DNA from 3 places in the Paenibacillus konkukensis genome. Region 3 is predicted to be linked to each of the others. Evidence: riboswitches for the same ligand, from Rfam matches in the RefSeq annotation. Region 3 holds a riboswitch; each other region holds the start of a gene.

Region 1 (5,189 bases), 2.9 Mb from region 3:
GCTGGTTGCCATTCAGCGAGCTTGTTCGTTTAGCCGCTTGAAATTCTTCTCCTGGCTTCGGCAATAATCCGGATAACGAAGTTGAATCGCTTCAAAAAAATAGGGAGCGTAGCTGCAATCGAATAATTCGTGGGGAGTAGAGTAGCGTTCCCCACCTTTTTCCGTCCAGCCATTCCACAGATTAAAAGCAAGCCTGCACACGCGGATAGAACTACCGGTTTGCCACGAGGCTGCGAGACCTCTGGGCTTAATGCCCCCATTAGAAAAATCAAACAAATCGCGGATATGACTCCGAGTATCGTGGGAAATACCTAATGTGTAGAAAAGTGCCCGATGATAGCCGTCGCTGCATTTCCTTTCATCCAGCATCCGAAAGTAGAAGCTTTCATGTTCAGCATCTCGAAATCGAATCGAATTCATTGTTACCTGCCCCTCTCATGGAAAATGAGCGGCTGGTTATAACCAGCCGCCGCCTACATAAAGCTCTTTACCTATCTGTTCATTTTGGCAAGCAAATCGGACCCTTTGACCTACCGCAATCACATTTTTTTGAGAAACTGCGCCATTTGTTTTAAACCGCGTTCAATAGATTTTCGTACTGCCCGTTCATCAACTTGTTCAGCTTGGGCAATCGCTACTTTGCTCATGCCTAAAAAGAAGTGAGCATAAATTCGTCTAAACGATTTTTCCGGCAATCGACACATAGCCGCATAAAGCTGCTCATTGGAAAGCTTACGCTCGTAATATTCCTCCGGGGAAATTGAAAGGAAAAGAACGTCTTGTTCTATACCGTCGTTCCGATCAAGCGAGTAATAAGCGCGATGACGATAGGTGCGCAATTTGTATGCGCTTTCATTTAAGTCACAACGGCGGATTTCTTGTGCCACTTCATCATCTAAGTCGATCCATACATCCGTTTTGATAAAGGGATACATGTCCCGCAAATTAATCCTTTTCATATTCGTCCCTCCATTTTGGTTTGTAGGCAAACCAAAATGGAGGGGGAGAGCGACAGCCAACGCTCCCTTTGACTCGTCTGCGAAAAATATCCAAAAAGCAAAAAAGACTTTGCCGCAGAGCATTCCAACGCTCCATTACGGCATAGCCTGAACATAATCGCGTCAATAACCGGAGACCAACCATATAACAAGACCGCTGTTTGACATTACGGCAACAGGGGGCACATAAAAATCATCTCCATCCTCACATGGCAGCACCGTGAGAAAAGCAACAACATCTGTTTATGTTGGTGTTGTCTTATGAAATAAAAAAACGCCTTGAACTTTTCCCTGTTAAGGAAAAGAACCGGCGCTTGATGCTTGATTATGAGTGAATGAATAGGGAGGACTTGCAGGTGATTTTGGTTCGCTTTTGCCCGAAACAAAAAACAGGCTCTCCGAAAATCGGATGGCCCGTCGTCTCAGAAATTGGATACTACTAAAAGCCTCCTTTCAACTTTATGATATTGAACGAAAACGTACTGTTCCCGACTTGTCCACAATATCAATTTATCACGAAAGAAATGCAAACGGGGTGCAGAATTGGGGAATACAGGGTTCATTCACAGAACCTGTTCGGTGCATGTTCGGTGCAATGAAAGTGCATCAGCGTAATTTCTCAGGGGATCAGCAATTTACGGAGGCCCGAATAGTAGAGGTTAGGTTTATAACGTGCATTTATTCGCTCACCAAAAAAAGATGCACAGTAGCATCTTTTTCGGTAACCGATCTTTTACTTTTCGTCAAACGGATCATACTCCAATAATGCTGTTCGACTTTTTATTTTGCGATATATTTTTTGCAATATTCGTTTCCGATGATAGAAAAAAGCGCGGCGCGATAGTCCCAAACGATCCATAACGATTGCAAACGCCAATTGATCTTGATAGCGCAATTGAATGAATCGTCTTTCCTCTGGAGTAAGCGCCGAGAAAGCATATTCGATCAGTCCGATTCTGGACTTAAGAAATGGTATTTCATATTCAGTGATTTCCAAACGGTGTATGACTGTGCGAAGCAGCGTGTCATTGCGTTGGCCGCAACCGTAAATCGCTACTTCATGCAACGCTTTAGTCAATCCAGGAATGTGCGTAAGCTCTGTTTGTGCGTATTCCAGCCGTGCTTTCCAGTCCGTATAAGCGATCAACCAATTCTCGACTTTTTCATAAGGGGTTATCTGCTCAACTAACAGCATCAGTGACCCCTCCGTTTCCTATTCGGCTATACTGACATATTTCACGCTCCATTTCTTTTCGATACATGCCGATCATCCTTTCATCCATCATTTTGGGGACAACCCAAACCATGAATGAGAAAAAAGAACCACATTGAGTTTGTCCCGTTCTTCACATGACAGACACCTATCCTACACATCATCCTTAATTACTATTTCCGTAAATCCCTCCCTTTCATAGTGGGCCATTTCGTTCAATTCCTATCCCACCTTATGCCTAATTTTATCAATTTTCGATGTCATCCGGCAGGATGATTTTTTAGTCACCCTGAAGACCCAGAACCTTGTCGAAGTAAATCGAAATTCGTCACTAGGCATCGTGCTATTGTTTCTCTAGTCCAAACCGCCTCGCCTTTATTGCTGCTTCTTTGATTGATTTTGTACCGAGCTTTCTACTAATATGACGAACGTGTGTCTTCATAGTATTGGGCGAGATCCCCATCAACTGAATGGTCTTGGACTGGGAATATCCCAAAGCGATTAATTGCAATACTTCTTTTTCAGTCGTGGTTAGCTTACAACAAAATTCCTGACGCTTCAACCGGGTGACTTCTTCGCGAAGCACCTTCGAAGCTCTCGGGTGCAAAGATGGATTACGATGATATGCTTCGCGAATCGCTATGATGATGTCTCGCATATAGGCTTTGCAAATAAAATTAACCGCTCCGACTGCCATTGCCTCTACGACTACCTCTGGGTCATTACTTGAGGCCACGACAATAATGGGAATATCTTTTTTTGCAAGAATTTCTTTGGATGCATCTAGTCCATCGTATCCGGGTGACCGCAGTGTTGTATTTACTACAACAACATCCACATCCAACTGTAAACCAGCTCGTACCGCCTCTTCTTTTGTGACGGAAATGTTAATGAGATGAATATCCGTCGCTGTTTTGAGAAATTCTGTAAAGCGGCGCCCCCATTCCTGGTCGCTATCCACTAGTACAACTCTTATATTCCCTTTACCAGCCATCATAGGCAATTTCGAATGATATTTTGCTTCGGACATCTTATTCCCCTCCAATTCTGCAAATAACAAAAACACGACCCCATAGGCCGTGTTTGGCAAATTGGGTAGCCCGGCGGTCATCACTTGAATAGTGAGAAGATCCGTGGCTTTGCGTCACTGCCTTTCGACAGTTTTGCCGTTTTCCATATTTAGTTGCCGCAGTTCAGATTTAGATGGGTGAGACAAGCCATAATGAGGGGCTAACCTTGCATCCGCTGTGCTTAGCTTTAACATTTCCAGGTTTACTCCCGTTCAAGTCCTTCCCCATTCGTTCGATGACTATTGATTAACTGTAAAACCCACTCTTCGTCAACACGGAGCCTTTCTAACCGATGCCGGAAAAAGATCAGAATATACTGCTGCTCCCCGTCTGGTATCCGCTCATCCTTGTCCACATACTCAATCCGTTCTTCCTCATGGCGGATTTCATACCGCAGGTAATCCTTGTACTGGTGCAAAATTAAAAACCGCAGCTCTCTACTGATCAGATCAAAATTTTTCAATTTAATATAAAAATGCAGCTCGTAATCCGGCGTGTATGGAATCGGCTCTTCCATCAACCGGGAAAAGCGCATTTTGCCTTCTTCGGTAATGCTATACATTATTTTCTTTTTTCCTCTTCCTTGTCGAGCGCCCTCCGGTTGTTCATCGGGGACCTGCTCGATCAGCCCGTCTGCTAGCAGGCCGTGAATGAGCGGATAAAGCACCCCCCAGCTAATTTTTCGCGTAGGTCCAATAGCCCCGTTCAAGATCTGATGCAACAAATAGCCATGCATCGGGTTAATCATCAATTCGCCGAGTACGAATAATTCGTTCAAGCAAACAGCCTCCCCTATAAGTTTAACTTCTTTAATTATATCGAAAAGATATAATAAGTAAACAATAGTATAGCTTATGCTTGCCCGAAAAAAGAAAAAGCCGCGGTCGTCGCGACTTTTTCCAGGCCGAATCCGTTTGTGGCCAATTCCGGTTTCTTTCTTTCGTGCCCCCGTCAAGCCGACTGCTGGTGCGCCATCAGCTCGCGGTGCTTCGGCAGGAACTGCACGGCGAGCAGGTTCGCAATCGCAATGGCGCACATGAGCAGAAAAACGGCATGCATTCCGGCAGCCAGCTCCGATTTGGAGTCGAGCGTTGTCACATGCTGGTTGTAAATCGTGCCGAATACCGCGATGCCGATCGTTTGGCCCATTGCTCGCAATAGCATGCTGGAAGCGTTGGCGACTCCACGATTTTCCCAGCCGACTGCGGATTGCACGACAACGGTTGAGGGCGTCGCGACAAAGCCCATCCCGAGCCCGATCACGACGAGGATACCAATCCAGTAAACGTAAGGAGAGTTCATCTGAAGCGCGGCAAGCCAAATGAAGCCGGCCACCACCAGACTAGAACCGAACACAATCGACGCCTTCACCCCCATCCGGTACATGAGCCTGCCGGCTATGTTGGAAGCGAGCGGCCATGCCAGTGACATCGGCATGACGATCAGGCCCGAGCTTGTCGCGGAATGGCCAAGCACGGACTGAATCCAGATTGGCGAGTAAATCGTCAAGCCCGTCGTGATGCTGAACGTCAGAAATCCGCTGACATTTGTCACGTTCAATACGCGGATGCGGAAAATCGACAACGGCATCATCGGCTCCTCCGCCCGTTTTTCGATCCAGAGGAACAACAGCAAAAATACGGCCGCTACCGCAAACAGCCCTATAATCAACGGGGAATCCCACGGATGGTCGGACCCGCCACTCAGAAGCGCATACAGGAGTGCGGATAAGGAAACGGTAAAGGTGAGCGTGCCCAGGTAATCGACTTTTTTCACCCGGCGCTCGATCGGTTGGTGCAAAAATACGGTGACCAGCAGCAAGGCGGCGGCACCGATCGGCACGTTGATGTAGAATATCCAGCGCCACGACACCTGATCGACGAAATAACCGCCGATAAGCGGGCCGAG
Region 2 (5,189 bases), 3.8 Mb from region 3:
GTGGCCGCCACCACCATCATTTAGCAATCTATTCCTTCGTCAAATCGACATATGTGCAGGCAGGCATCGGGGCATCCGTATCGAAATCATAGCGTATGGAGAATCGACCGGAATCCCTTACTCTAGAACAACTTCAACAGCAAAACGCCAAGCAGGAACAGCAAATTGCGGAGCTGTCCGCCAAGCTCAAATGGTACGAGGAGCAGTTCCGTCTTGCGCAGCAGAAGCGTTTCGGTGCTTCCAGCGAGAAGACAAACCTGGATCAGATTGAACTGAATCTGTTCAACGAAGCGGAAGTGCTGGCTACGCCGGCAGGCCAAGAGCCGCCCATGGAAAAGGTGACGTATGAGCGCCGTAAGACGACGGGCAAACGCGAAGCGGACCTAGAGCATCTGCCGGTTGAGACGGTAACGTACACCCTTGCGGAAGACGAGCAGGTATGCGCATGCTGCGGTGGAGCGCTTCACGAGATGACGACCGAGACGCGCAGTGAGATTGCCATCGTGCCGCCGCAAATCAAGGTAGTTCGGCATGTCCGACAGGTGTATGCCTGCCGCCGCTGCGAGCGTGAAGAAATCCACACGCCCATCGTTACGGCGTCGATGCCAAAGCCCGTGTATCCCGGCAGTTTGGCTTCGCCGTCCATCCTATCCCATGTGCTATGCCAGAAATACGTAGACGGCTTGCCGCTCTATCGACAGGAACAGATCTATGCGCGGCTTGGGTATACACTGTCCCGACAGACGATGGCGAACTGGATGATTTATGGTGCCGAGCAGTGGCTGACGCCCATCTTCGCCGCGATGAAAGTCCATCTGCTCAAGCAAGAAGTGCTGCATGCGGATGAGACGACGTTGCAAGTTTTACGCGAAGAAGGCAAGTCGGCAGAGTCCACTTCCTATTTGTGGCTGTACCGGACCGGGAGCGGAGTCGCTCCGGCCGTACTCTATGAGTACCAGCGCACCCGAGGCGGGGAGCATCCCCGTAATTTCCTGTCTGGATTCAAAGGCTACCTGCATGTAGACGGCTATCCGGGTTATCACAAGGTCGCGGGCGTCACGCTGGTCGGTTGTTGGGCGCATGCGCGCCGCAAGTACGATGAGGCGCTCAAGGCCGCACCGCCGGAAGCGCGGGGGGCCGAGACGGCATCAGGACAAGGGCTGGCTTACTGCAATCAGCTCTTTGCCATTGAGCGCGAGCTAAAAGAAGTTGCGCCTGACAAGCGCCATGCCGCTCGTCAGGAACGAAGCCGTCCCATCGTGGAGGCGTATTTCGCATGGCTGAAACAGCAACGTTCCCGAACATTGCCTAAGAGCTTGCTTGGGCAGGCGATCACCTACAGCCTGAACCAGTGGGAGAAGTTGACGGCTTTCCTTGCAGATGGACGATTGGAGCTTGACAACAATCGAAGCGAGCGTTCGATCAAGCCATTTGTAATCGGACGCAAGAACTGGCTGTTTGCCAACACGCCACGCGGCGCGAAGGCGAGTGCGGCCATCTACAGCGTCATCGAATCAGCCAAGGAAAACGGACTTCGTCCCTACGACTACTTGAAGTATCTCTTCGAGCAACTACCGCAACTGGCCGGACCGCTAGATCCGCAAACGCTGGAGCCGTATATGCCTTGGTCGCAATCGTTGCCGAACACGTGCCGAATGCATCAGTCTTAATACTTAGCCTACGCCAGCTCCCACTGATCTCAAGGTGGGGGCTATTTGACGCTTACATATAAAGTGGACGTTAAACAAAAGATAAGCACAAAAAAAGACAGCCACTGATTGAGGCTGTCCTTCACTATTTCTACATTACAATCGTATCATGAAATAAGTGCAGGTAGGATGCATACTATGTGCAAAATAAGAGCAAATACAGTGCAATGTAATTTCAATCAACCATCACATGTTTCAAGTTTATATGATGTAGTAATATTATTTAACATACAACAAATTCTCTATTTTCAGAGTTTATTATGTCTGATATAATAATGTCATCGGAAGTGCAAAGAAAGCGGGCTATAAGAACCTCAAGGTTTCTACTCCGAACCAAAAAAAAGAAGTGCAAGCATCTTCTAAACATTAGTCTCAAGCTTCTTCTAATGAGTCAAGCTCCAACAAAAACGTCCGATCCTTTATTTTTAGATATATTTTATTTAATATTCGCTTTCGATGATAGAAAAACGTACGACGTGAAAGAACAAGTCGATTCCCGACTTCTGTAGATGTCAGCTTTTCCAAATACCGCAGCCGAACGAATAAACTTTCTTCCGGGGTCAGAGCCGTGAAAGCGTAGTCGATCAGACCGATTTTGGATAATAATAGCGGAATCTCATATTCCGTAATTTCCATTCGTCGCATAACAGTTCGCAATACAGTCTCTTGTTTTTGGGTATAGTTACGGGTCGCTATTAAATGCAATGTTCTCGTTAACTCCGGGATATGGGAAAGTTCAACTTGTAAATATTCTAATCGTGCCTTCCACTCGTTATAAGACATAAGCCATGTTTCTACCTCAACTAAAGGGGTAACCTGCTTGAATCGCACATTAGTCCCAACAACAGTCGAACACAGTTCACTCTCCGTTTCTTTTCGAGCCATAATATCGTCTCCTTAACCTTTTATTTAGGAGTGGTCTCGTTAATAATCAACAGTTACTACTTTTCGACTATGAAAATTGATTCTTTTTACCCTCCATCCCCTTTGATTTCAGTAGATTCCTCCCTTTTCTTCCTGTCTATACCCTTCATTTTACCTATAAAACATATAGTTGAGTAGGGTGATCTTTTTATGACACCGATTTCTTGCTTTTGTCGAAGTTTCTCGAATCTTGCCACATCATTTTAAGTAGCATATTGGCGATCATAAAGTCCCCTACGTTCTGCCTTGCGAGCTGCTTCTCGAATTGTACGCGCGTTAAATTTACGATTGATATTACGCACATGAGATTTCATTGTATTTGATGTAATACCAAGCAAATCTCTAATGATTGGTTGACTGTAGCCCCAACCGATTAGTTTAAGAATATCTCTTTCCGCGGGTGTGAGCATACAATGTAGTTCTTTTCGCTTTATAAGCTCTATTTCGTTTCGCAGGACTTTTACAGCATCCGCATGTAGGGAAGGTTTGTCATAATACGCTTCTCTGATAGCTTTCAGAATATCAATGTAATTTTCTTTTGTAATGTAATTTGTTGCTCCCGATAAAATGGCGTCAATAATTACTTCTCTATCATTTAGCGATGTAAGAACAATAATAGGTAATGTTTTTTTACGTAGAATTTCCACCACCACTTCCAGTCCCTCGGATAGCGAAACATCCAGAATCATGACATCTACATCTAATTGTAATCCCGCTCGAATCGCCATTTCCTCTGTCGAAACAGTCCACGATACTTTCATATCCTGTTCAGCATCAATTAATGTAACGATACGCTGTTGCCAAGATGGGTCGCTATCTACTAATAGTACCTCTATACTATTGGCTCTCTGCCGCATCAAATTCTCAATCTCAATTGGATAGGCTTTTGAATTTCCCATTTGTCATCATCACCCCTAAACTTATTACGGAAAATGACAAAAAAACACGTCCCCTCAATGGTCGTGTCTCGCCTAATTTTGACTTTAAGAGGGCAGCCCGGCGATCATTGCACATATGCAGAAGACCCGTGGCTTTGCGTCCCAGTCTTTCGAGCTGGTTTGCCATTTTCCTGTTTATATTAATTCATCCTGCCCTTGCCTTCCAATGGCTAACTACAGACAATAGCGCTCAATTTTCTCTCGACCTCTCAATCAAATTTCCACGTGTGAGAAGGATAATGCTCTCGCATTTACCCGGCAGCATCGAAGCTTTTTTGACCAGTCTTCTGGAGATTCAAGAAACCTGTTTGACCAAAATCAAATATTTTTAACGGGAACACCTATACTGCGACAATGGAATGGAAGTGTTCCCGCTATGGTTCGAAAATCACCTCAACTGGGATTGGGTCAACTACATAACATCATTTCTAATGTAAATTAATAGCTACAATTTCATTATTTGAACCGACTCGCATTGGCATTCCCCAAGTCCCTACACCCGATGACACAATAATGTGTGGACTGTCAGCACTCTTTTGATAATGTCCATAGTCTACTTCAAAGACAGCATTTGTTATTAAGTTACCTGGAAATATTTGTCCTCTGTGCGTATGACCAGAAAGCACTAAATCAACCTTTTCGTTATATTGTTCAAGCTTGGAGGGTGTATGATCCATTACGACAAGCGGTAGATTCGTATCCAGTGATGATATTAGTTCTGTCACATCTTTTCTTGTCAATTCGCCAAAACCGCCAATCGGCGAAGGGTCTACTCGGCCGAACAAAACTAGCCGCCCATCGACAATTACATACTCATCATTAAGGAGTTCTATGTTGCTTCGCTTAAGAAATTCAATCATCTTGTCAAATGTTTTTCCACCATCATGGTTCCCAAGAGTTCCATATACGCCGTAGGTCGCCTTCATACTTTTAAACAAATCAATTGCTTGTTCGGGATTTTGTATAGCGTCATAATCGTCATTAAAAATATCCCCAGCTATACAAATAAGATCAGGTTCAAGGCTATTTATATTTTTCACAATGCTTTCAAGGCGTTTTTCGGAATTTACGGCCCCTAAATGCAAATCACTTATGAGGACTATTTTCATGTTTGGCGACAAAACCGCTTCTTTCGTTTGAATATCGTAGGAAACGTTTTTGACTTGAGTTGCGTTATAGATGCCATAACTAACAAAACCGACAGTTAACAATATAGCCGCTAGGCTTGTATAAAAGTGAACACTTTGCGGGATAGGTCTAGGCATAAACTTTACTACGCTCCCGAGTAAGATAACCAAATCCGCGACTAAAAAGAAGATGAGTAAATAGATAAAAATGCCCATCCAATAGGACCCAAACCAACTCATTATTCCTTTAATTGCAGAGGGGAGCGGTAAAATAGCTATGACCATCGACAAAGCGAATAAAACATAGATCACTGTATAAATCGTTCCATTGATTTGTGGAAAAAGCCATTTGAGCCAATGGAATAACTTCCTCCCTATATAGAAATTAGAACCCCCGTAAAAAGATAAGATGGCTGTAACACCAAATATGATAGCAATTTTACTCATGTTCTCCCCCATCTCCTTGCAAGCCTCAGTCTGTTATAACGGCA
Region 3 (5,189 bases):
CGAAGACGGTTACCGCAACGTTCGATCCGCGGAACGAAGCGAAAAACAACGGGCTTAAAAGCGGAGTTTACGATGCGTCGTCGAAGCAGATTGCATGGACGGTCGGCGTGAACTATAACGGCAAGACGCTGGCCGAAGCGGTCGTTGAAGATACGCTTGAATCCGGTCAGAAGCTGGTCGCAGACTCGCTTGCCGTATACGGGATGAACATCGCGTCAAACGGCAATCCGTCTTTAGGCTCCGTCGTCGACAGCACGTATTACAACTACTCGGTCGACGAGAACAATAAGCTGACCGTGACGTTCCAGAAGCCGATTTCGGCTCCGTACTATGTTGTCTTTAAGACAAGCCTCGACGGGAAAATTATTGATAATAAAGTAAGCAATACGGCCGGCTTGCTGGACGGCGTTACGCCGGTATCGAATCCTTTGACGGCTTCCGTCAGCATCCCTAACGGCGGCGAATACGTGAACAAGAACGGCAAGCAAAACGGCGATAAAATCGACTGGACCGTTCTTATCAACCGCACGCAGTCAACGGTGACCGACGCCAAAATTATCGATACGCCGTCGGACAACCAGCTTCTGCTGCCTGGCACGTTCAAGCTGTTTACGACCAAAGTGGACGCTAACGGCACGGTGAACAAGGCGGCCGAGCTCGTTAAGGATAAGGATTACAAGTTGGAAATCAAGACGGATGACGACGGAAAGCAGAGCTTCGAGCTAAGTTTCCTCAAGAAGCTCGCTACGGCGGCGATTCTGGAATATCAATCTTTAATTGTCGCCAAGGACCAGGATACCGTATCCAACAAAATCGCATTTAGCGGCAACAACGAAATTACGGTAACGAAGGATACGTCAACGAGCGTCGTGGTCGGAGTGACCAGCGGTTCGGGGACGATTAGCGGCATCAGAGGCACTCTCACCGTGACGAAAGTAGACGGAGCTGCCCCTGCGGTTAAACTCGCCGGAGCTACATTCGAACTATACCGCAAAACCGGCTCGGAACAGCTGCTGGTCGGCACGTTGACAACCGGAACGAACGGAGAGGCGGTATTCAAGAAATTGCTGGCTGGGGATTATGTGCTGAAGGAAACGGCGGCCCCGGCGGGATATGCGCTCGACTCTCGGGAATATCCGGTGAAAATTCAAACCGCGGACGGCTATCAGCTGACAATCGCCAACGATAAGATCGTTAAGCCTAACCCGCCTGACACAGACGGCAAGCTGACGGTGAAAAAAGTAGATTCGGAGCAAAGCGGCCTGCTGCTCGCCGGAGCGACCTTCGAGCTGTACGCGAAGACGGGGACAGGTTTAACCCCGGCCGGCGTGAAAACGACGGACGCAAGCGGGATCATCGTCTTCGATAAGCTGGCGCCAGGGGAATACGTAGTGAAAGAAACGGCGGCCCCGGCAGGATATGTGCTTGATTCCAAGGAGCATCCGGTGACGGTTCAAACCGCCGCCGACGTTCAGCTAACCGTTACGAACGATAAGGACGTTACGCCTAATCCGCCGACGAATCCTGCTTCGGACGGCTGGATCGCAGTGAAAAAAGTAGATTCGGAGCAACCCGATCTGCTGCTCGGCGGAGCGACCTTCGAGCTGTATGCGAAGACGGAGAGCGGCTTAGCCTCGATGGGCGCGAAAACGACGGATGCGAGCGGCACGATCGTCTTCGATAAGCTGGCAGCAGGGGAATATGTAGTGAAGGAAACGACGGCCCCGGCAGGATATGTGCTTGATGCCAAGGAATATCCGGTGACGCTTCAAACGTCGGGCAGCGTGCAATTCACCGTCATGAATAACAAGGACGTTACGTCTAATCCGCCGACAACGCCGGTTGCGGAAAGCTCAATCACGGTGAAAAAGACGGATTCGGTGCGAAGCGATCTGCTGCTGAGCGGAGCGGTCTTCGAGCTGTACGCTAAGACAGGGACAGGTTTAACCCCGGTCGGCGCAAAAACGACGGATGCAAACGGCATGATCGTCTTCGATAAGCTGACTGCAGGGGAATACGTAGTGAAGGAAACGGCGGCTCCGGCAGGATATGTGCTTGATGCCAAGGAGTACCCGGTGACGCTTCAAACGTCGGATAACTATTCGCTGACGGTAACGAACTTGAGAATCCGCAAATCGTCGTCCTCGTCTTCGTCGTCATCGCCAACACCGTCGACGCCAACGCCGACGCCAGCGGAGGAAAATCCGGCCAATCCCAATCCGTCGCAGCCGGGCAGCACGATTGACGGCGATGTAAAAGTGCCTTTGGGCGGTCCGTCGGTGACCGGGCAGCCGGATAGCGGGGAAGAGACGGTCCAACCGGACAATCCGGCAAACTCGGACAAGCCGGACAATTCGGACGGCAGCGATACGAACGGCACGATCGAGGTCAATCAGAAAGTGCCTTTAGGCAATCCGCCGGAGGATGGGAAACCGAAAGAAACGCTTCCGAAAACAGGCGAAGCAAGTCCCGTTTTCATTGAAATTGCAGGCCTTATCCTAATCCTTGTCGGATTGGTGCTGCGGCGCAAGCTGACTAAGAACATCTAGCGAGCAACGCCTATTGCGTAATAAACCGCAGGCTTTCCGGAAAGGAGGCTCGGATGATCAAAAAAATGCTGCCCACGCTGTGCATCTGCCTCGGAATAATCGTTTTTTTGTACCCGACGGTGAGCGATCGTTACGAGACTTACCGGCAGCAGCAGCTTTTGAAGCAGTGGACGGAAACGATGAAGCAGATCGATCAGGCGGACGATATGGCCAGTACGAAGCCTATGGCGGCCCCAGTTCCGATATCCGCGGTTATCGCTCCGGCTCCGGCGACCACAGACGGAACGCCGGCGGACGAAACGGAAGCGAGCCGTCAGCCGCAATCTTCGGAGAACGAGCCGGAGGCTCTGCAGGACGCGCTGCTTAAGGAGCAGGTCGAAGGAATTTTGATCATCGACAAGATCGATCTGAAGCTGCCGATAATAACGGATGCGACTCCCGGCCACCTGAAGCTTTCCGCAGCCAGCATTGCAGGCACGGGAAAGGCGGGAGCCGTAGGGAACTATGCCATCGCCGGCCATAGAAACCTGACGTACGGGAAAAATTTCAACAGGCTGGACGAATTGGATAAGGGAGATGTAATCGAGGTCGATACGGGCAAGCAGAAGTACAGATATCAAGTTCAAGAGAAGCTGTACGTGCTCCCGGAGGATGTCTGGGTACTGAAGGGCAACGGCAAAGATAAAGAAATTTCGCTGCTCACCTGTCATCCTATGGAAAACCCGACGCATCGTCTTGTGGTTAAGGGAACATTAATAGAGAAGCAGTGAAGCCTATTCATTACTGCGCAACTATGCTATAATTTTACTATATTAAATATTTTTTCGGTGCTTTCAACCGATAAAGGCAAATCCAGCGAAAGCTGGAGACGCAAAGCTAAAGGGCCTTCCTTAGCGATATTCGCTAAGTTGGCAGCCAGTTACCGAAAGGAGAGCTTTTTTATGTTCAAAAAGATGCTGGCGATGCTGTTCATCGCCGTTGTGCTGATGGCATTGCCAACGGGAGCTTACGCCGCCGCCGAACCTTATGTCATTGACCGGAGCTCTCTGGACAAAGGGATCATAACGATTCACTATACCGGCAATACCGATACGAAAGCCATCGTTAGAATAACGAAAGGCGACGATACATCCGACTACAATCTGGCGAACGGAGCCCGTTACCCGCTGCAATGGGGCAACGGGGTGTATAACGTTCTGATCGCCCAGTTCATAAGCGATAATAAATATAGAGTCGTCGGGCAAGAACGCATTGAGCTTAAGATGACCGACGCAAACGAAGTGTTTTTACAGCCGATTCAGCTCGTTGACTGGAATGGAAAGACGAGGGCTGTCGCCGAGACGGCGAAGCTGACCGAAGACGCCGTGACGGATAAGGAGAAAGCGGAGGCGATCTATTCTTATATTACGCATACCATCCGGTATGATAATGAGAAAGCCCGTTCCGTTACAACCGCTTATCTCCCCGACCTGGACACCGTATACGATACGGCGGAAGGTATTTGCTACGACTATGCCGCGCTGTTTGCGGCGATGGCCAGAAGCCAGCATATTCCGACCCGGTTGGTTATGGGATATGCCGCCGATGCTCCCGATGTATATCACGCCTGGAATCAAATTTATTTGCAGGACAGCGGGCAATGGGTCACGATAGACACGACGTATGATGCGGCCCGCGTGCAAAAGGGACAAGCCCCCGAGATGATCAAAGATTCGGCGGATTATACCATCGCCCAAATCTATTAAATGAATCTATGAAAACCTATATATTGGATTACATAAGCCGCAGTTTCGCGAATAAACAAAAGAAGCAGATCGTTCCTTGAGCGAGGGAGCGGTCTGCTTATTTTTGTTGTATTGCGGGAGGAGCCGGAAGAGGCTTCGCCTATTTGCCCTTCAGCTCACTCATGATTCGGCGGCCGGTAGGCGTCTGCGCCAAACCGCCGCCGGCGGTTTCGCGGTGCTTCTCCGGCATGGCCGAGCCGACCTCGAGCATGACTTGGATCACCTCGTCGGACGGGATGACGCTGCGGACTCCGGCCAGCGCCATGTCGGCGGCGGCGAGCGCCGTCACCGCACCGAAGCCGTTGCGTACGATGCAGGGAATTTCGACGAGCCCGCCGACGGGATCGCAGATGAGCCCAAGCGAGTTTTTGAGCGCGAGGCCTACGGCGTGCACCGCTTGCGCGGGCGTGCCGCCGCGCAGCTCGGTCAGCGCACCCGCTGCCATGCCGATGGCCGAGCCGACCTCGGCTTGGCAGCCGCCTTCCGCTCCCGATACGAACGAGTTATTGGCGATTACATATCCGATGGCGCCCGCGGCGAACAAGCCCTAGGTCATATGCTCGTCGCTCCAGCCGAAGCGCTGCTGGCAGCTGACGAAGACGCCGGGGATGATGCCGCAGGAGCCGGCCGTCGGCGTGGCGATGATGCGGCCCATCGAGGCGTTCACCTCCGAGACGGCGAGCGCGTATGCCATCGCCAGGCTGGCATCGGCGTCGAGAGCGGGATCGGACATGCCGCGGTAGGCCATGACCCGCTGGGCGTCAAGCCCTGTCAAGCCGCTGCGGGAGGTCGTGTCCTCGTGCAGCCCGCGCTGAACGGCATCCTTCATCACCGCGTAGTAATCGGCCATCTTGGC

What was found. A riboswitch is a leader RNA that binds a small molecule or an ion and turns the genes downstream of it on or off. The one in region 3 is predicted to bind cyclic di-GMP.
Region 1: it holds a riboswitch for cyclic di-GMP, as region 3 does, so the genes downstream of both, SK3146_RS23350 (LuxR C-terminal-related transcriptional regulator) here and SK3146_RS10630 (transglutaminase-like domain-containing protein) in region 3, are expected to answer to the same signal.
Region 2: it holds a riboswitch for cyclic di-GMP, as region 3 does, so the genes downstream of both, SK3146_RS28730 (response regulator) here and SK3146_RS10630 (transglutaminase-like domain-containing protein) in region 3, are expected to answer to the same signal.

The regions. Positions count from the first base shown of each region.
Region 1 covers NZ_CP027059.1:5,328,167-5,333,355, reverse strand. Annotated here, with positions in the region: gene SK3146_RS23365 (DUF6075 family protein) at 13-420, opposite strand; gene SK3146_RS23360 (RNA polymerase sigma factor) at 540-1,082, opposite strand; gene SK3146_RS23355 (hypothetical protein) at 1,732-2,193, opposite strand; gene SK3146_RS23350 (LuxR C-terminal-related transcriptional regulator) at 2,555-3,241, opposite strand; cyclic di-GMP riboswitch class I at 3,303-3,389, opposite strand; gene SK3146_RS23345 (PadR family transcriptional regulator) at 3,484-4,059, opposite strand; gene SK3146_RS23340 (MDR family MFS transporter) at 4,233-5,189, opposite strand, start outside.
Region 2 covers NZ_CP027059.1:6,616,093-6,621,281, reverse strand. Annotated here, with positions in the region: gene tnpB (IS66 family insertion sequence element accessory protein TnpB) at 1-24, shown strand, start outside; gene tnpC (IS66 family transposase) at 96-1,670, shown strand; gene SK3146_RS28735 (hypothetical protein) at 2,082-2,594, opposite strand; gene SK3146_RS28730 (response regulator) at 2,837-3,532, opposite strand; cyclic di-GMP riboswitch class I at 3,621-3,706, opposite strand; gene SK3146_RS28725 (metallophosphoesterase) at 4,000-5,145, opposite strand; gene SK3146_RS28720 (NAD(P)-dependent oxidoreductase) at 5,171-5,189, opposite strand, start outside.
Region 3 covers NZ_CP027059.1:2,473,375-2,478,563, reverse strand. Annotated here, with positions in the region: gene SK3146_RS10640 (SpaA isopeptide-forming pilin-related protein) at 1-2,549, shown strand, start outside; gene SK3146_RS10635 (class D sortase) at 2,603-3,319, shown strand; cyclic di-GMP riboswitch class I at 3,385-3,476, shown strand; gene SK3146_RS10630 (transglutaminase-like domain-containing protein) at 3,491-4,294, shown strand; partial or broken gene sdaAA (L-serine ammonia-lyase, iron-sulfur-dependent, subunit alpha) at 4,434-5,189, opposite strand, start outside.